DNA from 3 places in the Pseudomonas sp. G3-39 genome. Region 2 is predicted to be linked to each of the others. Evidence: predicted binding sites of a transcription regulator. Region 2 holds the regulator's gene; each other region holds the start of a gene.
What was found. The regulator sigma-54, encoded in region 2, starts transcription at its own class of promoters, with help from an activator protein. The targets are predictions, from matches to a motif close to ANTGGCATNNANNTTGCTNT.

Region 1 (2,267 bases), 1.0 Mb from region 2:
TAAATGTCCAGTTGCTGAACCTGGCGGGCCACCGCGAGGTAGTCGGGATCCTCGCGTAACAGGCCCCAACGGCGGAATTGGGTCATGAACCACATGCCGTCGGACAGGTACGGCAGATTCACCTCGCCGTTGCCGTGAAAGCGCAAGGCGTGCGGGTCCTGCCAGCGATTGCCGAGGCCATCGGCGTAATCACCGAGAAAACGCGGTTCGATGCAGGACAGCGGGGCGTCGAGGTATTCCGGGGCGCTAAGCAGCTGCGCGGTGCTGCGGCGGTTTTCCGGGTTTTGCTCGATGAAGCGGCTGGCCTCGAGGATCGCCATCACCAGCGCCCGGGCGGTGTTGGGGTATTGCTCGACGAACGCGCGGGTGCAGCCAAGGACTTTTTCCGGGTGGTCAGGCCAGATGCTCTGGCTGGTAGCGAGGGTGAACCCCAGATCCTGTTGCTCGGCGCTGGCCGCCCACGGCTCACCGACGCAGAAGCCATCGATACGCCCGGCTTGCAGATGCGCAACCATTTGCGGCGGCGGTACCACTACGCTGTCGACGTCCTGCAACGGGTGAATGCCCTGACTCGCCAGCCAGTAATACAGCCACATCGCATGGGTGCCGGTGGGGAAGGTCTGGGCGAAGGTCAGTTTTGCGCGGGTTTGGTGCGCCTGCCGATCGAGTGCTTCAGGACTGGTCACGCCCAGTTGCTGCAAGCCGTGAGACAGGTTGAGGCTCTGGCCGTTCTGGTTCAGGCCCATCAGCACCGCCATGTCGCTCGGGGCGACGCCGCCGATGCCCAGGTGCACCGCGTAAATCAGCCCGTACAGGCTGTGGGCCACATCCAGCTCACCGCTGACCAGTTTGTCGCGCAAGGTCGCCCAGGACGCCTGGCGCTTGAGGTTGATCGTCAGGCCGTAGGGCTGGGCGAAGCCCTGTGTCGCGGCCACGACTACCGAAGCGCAATCGCTCAGGGCCATGAAGCCGAGGTTGATCACGCTTTTTTCCGGAGCATCACTGCCGTTGACCCAGGCCAGCGGCCCGACGGACGAATCACTCATATAAAGCCACCCTCAAAAAAAACGCCGTCCCAGGCTTTGCCAAGGCAAAACCTCCGAACGACGCCATTGTCCGTGCCCGCACGCCGCCATTGGCCTGTGGGCTGATACCCCTGAAAGTGCAAGGCATATGCCAGTCAGGCTGATTTACCTGTGTGCCTCGCGCCGGGGGACGTTGCCCGGCTATAATCGCCGCCTCTTTTCGCCGCCCGAGTCATCGCCGCCCATGTACACCCTGGCCCGTCAGCTGTTGTTCAAACTTTCCCCGGAAACCTCCCACGATCTGTCGCTGGATCTGATCGGCGCGGGTGGGCGTTTGGGCCTCAACGGCATGCTGTGCAAGAAGCCGGCGAATGTGCCGGTGACGGTCATGGGCCTGGACTTCCCGAACCCGGTGGGTCTGGCGGCCGGTCTGGACAAGAACGGCGCGGCCATCGACGGTTTCTCGCAACTGGGTTTCGGTTTCGTCGAAATCGGCACCGTGACCCCGCGTCCGCAGCCGGGCAACCCGAAACCGCGGATCTTCCGTCTGCCGGAAGCCGAGGCGATCATCAATCGCATGGGCTTCAACAACCTCGGTGTGGATAACCTGCTGGCGCGGGTCGCGGCGGCCAAATACAAGGGCGTGCTGGGGATCAACATCGGCAAGAACTTCGACACTCCGGTCGAGCGCGCGGTGGACGACTATCTGATTTGCCTGGACAAGGTGTATGCCCACGCCAGCTATGTCACGGTCAACGTCAGCTCGCCGAACACCCCGGGCCTGCGCAGTCTGCAGTTCGGTGATTCGCTCAAGCAGTTGCTGGCGGATCTGGCCACGCGCCGCGCCGAACTGGCCCTGCGTCACGGCAAACATGTGCCGCTGGCGATCAAGATCGCCCCGGACATGACCGACGAAGAAACGGCGCAGGTGGCTCAGGCACTGATCGAAACCGGAATGGACGCAGTGATCGCGACCAACACCACCCTGAGTCGCGTCGGCGTCGAAGGCATGGAGCACGGTGACGAGGCGGGTGGTCTGTCCGGCGCTCCGGTGCGTGACAAGAGCACGCATACCGTGAAGGTGTTGGCGGCTGAGCTGGGTGGTCGGTTGCCGATCATCGCGGCCGGTGGCATCACTGAGGGCAAGCATGCGGCCGAGAAGATCATGGCGGGTGCGAGCCTGGTGCAGATTTACTCGGGCTTCATCTATAAGGGCCCGGCGCTGATTCGTGAATCGGTAGA
Region 2 (2,267 bases):
CGCTCCAATCGTTCGAGTTTCTCGTTGATGTAGGTGCGCAGAGGTTCGGTCACTTCCAGTTGGTGTCCACTGATGTTGACTTGCATACAGCTTCTCCTTCGTTGCCAGTGCATAAAGCGGCAGGCCGAAAAGCCTGCCACTGGAACGCTGTAACGTGGCTTACATCAACCGCTTGCGTTCGCTCGAAGGCGCGATCCCGAGGGATTCGCGGTACTTGGCGACGGTGCGGCGAGCCACCTGAATGCCTTGTGCCTCCAGTAAACCAGCGATCTTGCTGTCACTCAACGGCTTTTTCTGATTTTCCGCCGCAACCAGTTTTTTGATGATCGCGCGGATCGCTGTCGACGAGCATTCACCGCCTTCGGAGGTGCTGACGTGGCTGGAGAAAAAGTATTTCAGTTCATAAATACCGCGCGGGGTATGCATGAATTTCTGCGTGGTGACCCGGGAAATCGTCGATTCGTGCATGCCGACCGCCTCGGCGATGTCATGCAGGACCAACGGCTTCATGGCTTCATCGCCATACTCCAGGAAGCCGCGCTGATGCTCGACGATCTGGGTGGCCACCTTCATCAGGGTTTCGTTGCGGCTTTGCAGGCTCTTGATGAACCAGCGTGCCTCTTGCAACTGGTTGCGCATGAAGGTGTTGTCGGCGCTGGTGTCGGCGCGACGGACGAAACCGGCGTACTGCGCGTTGACCCGCAGACGGGGCACTGACTCCTGATTCAGCTCGACCAGCCAGCGTTCGTTATCCTTGCGCACAATGACGTCGGGCACCACGTACTCGGCTTCGGTCGATTCGATCTGCGAGCCCGGACGCGGATTGAGGCTTTGCACCAGTTCGATGACCTGACGCAACTCGTCTTCCTTGAGCTTCATACGCCGCATCAACTGACTGTAGTCGCGACTGCCGAGCAGATCGATGTAATCGCTGACCAGACGTTTGGCTTCGTTGAGCCACGGGGTCTTGGCCGGGAGCTGACGCAGTTGCAGCAGCAGGCATTCGCCGAGGTTGCGCGCCCCGATACCGGCCGGTTCGAACTGCTGAATGCGGTGCAGAACGGCTTCGATCTCGTCCAGCTCGATGTCGAGCTCCGGATCAAAGGCGTCGAGAATTTCTTCGAGGGTTTCGTCCAGGTAGCCCTGATTGTTGATGCAATCGATCAGGGTCACGGCGATCAGGCGGTCGGTGTCGGACATCGGCGCCAGGTTCAATTGCCACAGCAGATGGCTTTGCAGGCTTTCGCCGGCGGACGTGCGGGTGGTGAAGTCCCACTCGTCGTCATCGCTGCTGGGCAGGCTGCTGGCGCTGGTCTGGTAGACGTCTTCCCAGGCGGTATCAACGGGCAGTTCGTTAGGAATGCGCTCGTTCCATTCGCCATCTTCCAGATTGTCCACCGTCGGGGCGGCTTCCTGATAGGACGGTTCCTGAATGTCGGTGTTGGGTTTTTGTTCGGCGTTGTCGGCCAAAGGATCGGTATTGTCGAAGTCGTCGCCTTCTTCCTGGCGTTCGAGCATCGGATTGGATTCCAGGGCCTCCTGGATTTCCTGTTGCAGGTCCAGGGTCGACAATTGGAGCAGGCGGATGGCCTGTTGCAGCTGCGGTGTCATCGTCAGCTGCTGGCCCATTCTCAAGACTAGCGATGGTTTCATGGCAGGGGCTTAACACCTTATTCGCCGGCGCGCATGCGCCATCCACTACAGGGCGCCGGAGCGCCAAACTTAAGCAAATTATATGCCTGAAACTGTCGTGTTTGCCTAGAGCGCTGTAACAATAAAAGCGTATAAAACTTTGTTGACGCATCGCGTCGGAGCACGGTGAACATCTTTGAGGCGTCGTGTCTGCCTAGAGCGCTGTAACAATAAAAGCGTATAAAAGCCTGCTTCATCGATACAGCACCCGGAGGCTGGCCAAGTGCCTTGGTGCTTACAGGCGGAACTCGTGGCCCAGATACACTTCCTTCACCAGATCGTTGGCAAGGATGGTCGCCGCATCGCCTTCCGCGATCAGTTGACCGTCGTTGACGATGTAGGCGGTTTCGCAGATATCCAGGGTCTCACGCACGTTGTGGTCGGTGATAAGAACACCGATGCCCTTGGCCTTGAGGTGATGGATGATCTGCTTGATGTCGCCGACCGAGATCGGGTCGACACCGGCGAACGGTTCGTCGAGCAGGATGAATTTCGGTGCGGTCGCCAGGGCGCGGGCGATTTCCACCCGGCGGCGTTCACCACCGGACAGGCTCATGCCGAGGTTGTCGCGGATG
Region 3 (2,267 bases), 2.6 Mb from region 2:
CCCAGGGCTTTGCCGCCAGTGGCGCTGTTGGTGGCCGAAGCAATGCCACCGGTGGTCGTACTGCTCGTTTTCTTCGAGGAGTTCGCCAGGATGTCATTCATGCTCAGGCTGCTGGTGGTATCGGTAACGCTCATGGCAGTCGCCCCTTATTACTGACCGAGGGTCAGTACCTTCTGCATCATGGTTTTGGCGGTGTTCATCATTTCGGCGTTGGTCTGGAACGAACGGCTCGCGGAAATCATGTCAGCCATTTCTTCCACCACGTTCACGTTCGGGTAGTAGACGTAGCCTTTGGCGTCAGCGGCCGGATGGTTCGGCTCGTAACGCGCTTCGAGATTGCTCTGGTCTTCGACCACGCCAAGTACTTGCACGCCCTGCCCTGCGGCGTCCTGGCTCTGGAACAGCGAGTTGCTGCCAGTGTTCTGGCCGCCCTGGAACATGGTGGCGAACACCGGGTGACGGGCGCGGTAGGTCTGGTCGATGCTCGACGAAACGGTTTCGGCGTTGGCGATGTTCGAAGCCACGGTGTTCAGACGCGTGGTTTGTGCGCTCATGCCGCTGCCGGCAATGTTGAAAACGCTGGACAGGGACATGGATTACTCTCCGCGCAGGGCTGACACCAGCCCTTTGAATTTGCTGTTGAGCAGGGTGAAGCTGGCCTGGAAGCCGACCGCGTTTTCCGCGTAGTTCGACTGCTCAAGCTGAGCGTCAACGGTGTTCTGGTCGATCGAAGGCTGCATCGGCGTGCGATACATCAGCGACTCGTCGCCATTGCCCAGGCCTTCAGCTTCGATGTGACGGCTGTTGGTCATGTTCAGCGCGATGGTGCCGTTGGCGTTCTTCTGGGTCTGTGCTTCAAGCACCTTGGAGAAGTCCAGATCCCGAGCCTTGTAGTTCGGGGTATCGGCGTTGGCGATGTTGTTGGCCAACACTTCGGCACGCTGGGCGCGGAAGCCCAATGCCTTTTCGTGAATGCCGAGCGCTTTATCGAAGCTGATGCTCATGTCGGGAACCTTCGGGTGACCGGTTTTTCGTACCTGAGCTTTAGCAAGCGCCGTGCCAAACAGAACAACCCCCATAAACCGGGGCTTTGCGAGGAGCCGGCAAAGCGGCAATGCCAGAAAAGCGGCAACCGGTTTCCGCTGGCTGCCGCTTTTCTGCCGCTTGCGTGCTCTCGCCAACACCGGACAACTGTGGGAGCGGGCTTGCTCGCGAAGGCGTCGTGTCAGTCAATATTTGTTGTCCTGGCACACCGCCTTCGCGAGCAAGCCCGCTCCCACAGGGGATTTTGTGGTGCGTGAGGGAGATAATTCAGGCACAAAAAAACGGGAGCCCCCAAGGACTCCCGTTTCTCGTGTTGCCCGTGCAATCACTTCGCCTGGTAAATGATCCCCGGGCTGCACTGGACCATCTGGTAATGATCCGGCAAACCGTTCAGCGCTTCGGACGCGCCAAGGAACAGATACCCGCCCGGCTTCAGCGTGCTGTGAATGCGCAACAGGATGTCTTTCTTCACCTCGGCGGAGAAGTAGATCAGCACGTTGCGGCAGAACACGATGTCGAACTTGCCCAGACTGGCGTAGCTGTCGAGCAGGTTGAACGAACGGAATTCCACCCGGTTCTTGATCGGCGCCTTGATCACCCAGCGCCCCGGCCCTTTCGGGTCGAAGTAGCGCTGCAGACGATCGGCGGACAAACCGCGGCCGATCGCCAGGCTGTCGTACTCGCCGGTCTTGCAGTTGGTCAGCATGCTGCCGGACAAGTCCGTGGCAACAATCTGCACGCCCATCTTCAACTGACCGAGGTTGCTGCGCTCGAACTCGTCGATCGACATCGACAGCGAATACGGTTCCTGACCCGACGAGCACGCCGCCGACCAGATCCGCAGACGCTGGTTGGGACTGGCCTTGATCGCCTCGGGCAGCACCTTGTTCTTCAAGACTTCAAACGGATAGGTGTCCCGAAACCACAGGGTTTCGTTGGTCGTCATGGCATCGACCACCTGCTCGCGCAAACCGCTGCGCGGCTGGGTCTGGATGCGCTGTACCAGCTCACCCAGGGACTTGATGCCTTGCTGCTCCATCAGTTTGTTGAGACGGCTCGAGACCAGGTACTGCTTGTTTTCACCGAGCAAAATGCCACAGGCTTTTTCCAGGAAGACCCGGAACTGTTCGAAATCCAAATTACCCGTAGACAATGATGCCGCCTCTTAAATCGTGTTGACCGCCAGGGACAAAAGGTCCCTAGCTGATATCTGCTGCTTTGAT

Region 1: a site for sigma-54 is predicted at 1,162-1,181, ahead of ACOYXG_RS08635 (CmpA/NrtA family ABC transporter substrate-binding protein). Genes of this name have one in related genera too.
Region 3: a site for sigma-54 is predicted at 1,045-1,064, ahead of flgB (flagellar basal body rod protein FlgB). Genes of this name have one in related genera too.

The regions. Positions count from the first base shown of each region.
Region 1 is NZ_CP186497.1:1,899,673-1,901,939, forward strand. It holds gene ACOYXG_RS08635 (CmpA/NrtA family ABC transporter substrate-binding protein) at 1-1,046, opposite strand, end outside; gene ACOYXG_RS08640 (quinone-dependent dihydroorotate dehydrogenase) at 1,270-2,267, shown strand, end outside.
Region 2 is NZ_CP186497.1:894,984-897,250, forward strand. It holds gene hpf (ribosome hibernation-promoting factor, HPF/YfiA family) at 1-86, opposite strand, end outside; gene ACOYXG_RS03915 (RNA polymerase factor sigma-54) at 160-1,653, opposite strand; gene lptB (LPS export ABC transporter ATP-binding protein) at 1,928-2,267, opposite strand, start outside.
Region 3 is NZ_CP186497.1:4,399,433-4,401,699, forward strand. It holds gene flgD (flagellar hook assembly protein FlgD) at 1-134, opposite strand, end outside; gene flgC (flagellar basal body rod protein FlgC) at 150-593, opposite strand; gene flgB (flagellar basal body rod protein FlgB) at 597-1,004, opposite strand; gene cheR (protein-glutamate O-methyltransferase CheR) at 1,370-2,197, opposite strand; gene ACOYXG_RS19715 (chemotaxis protein CheV) at 2,244-2,267, opposite strand, start outside.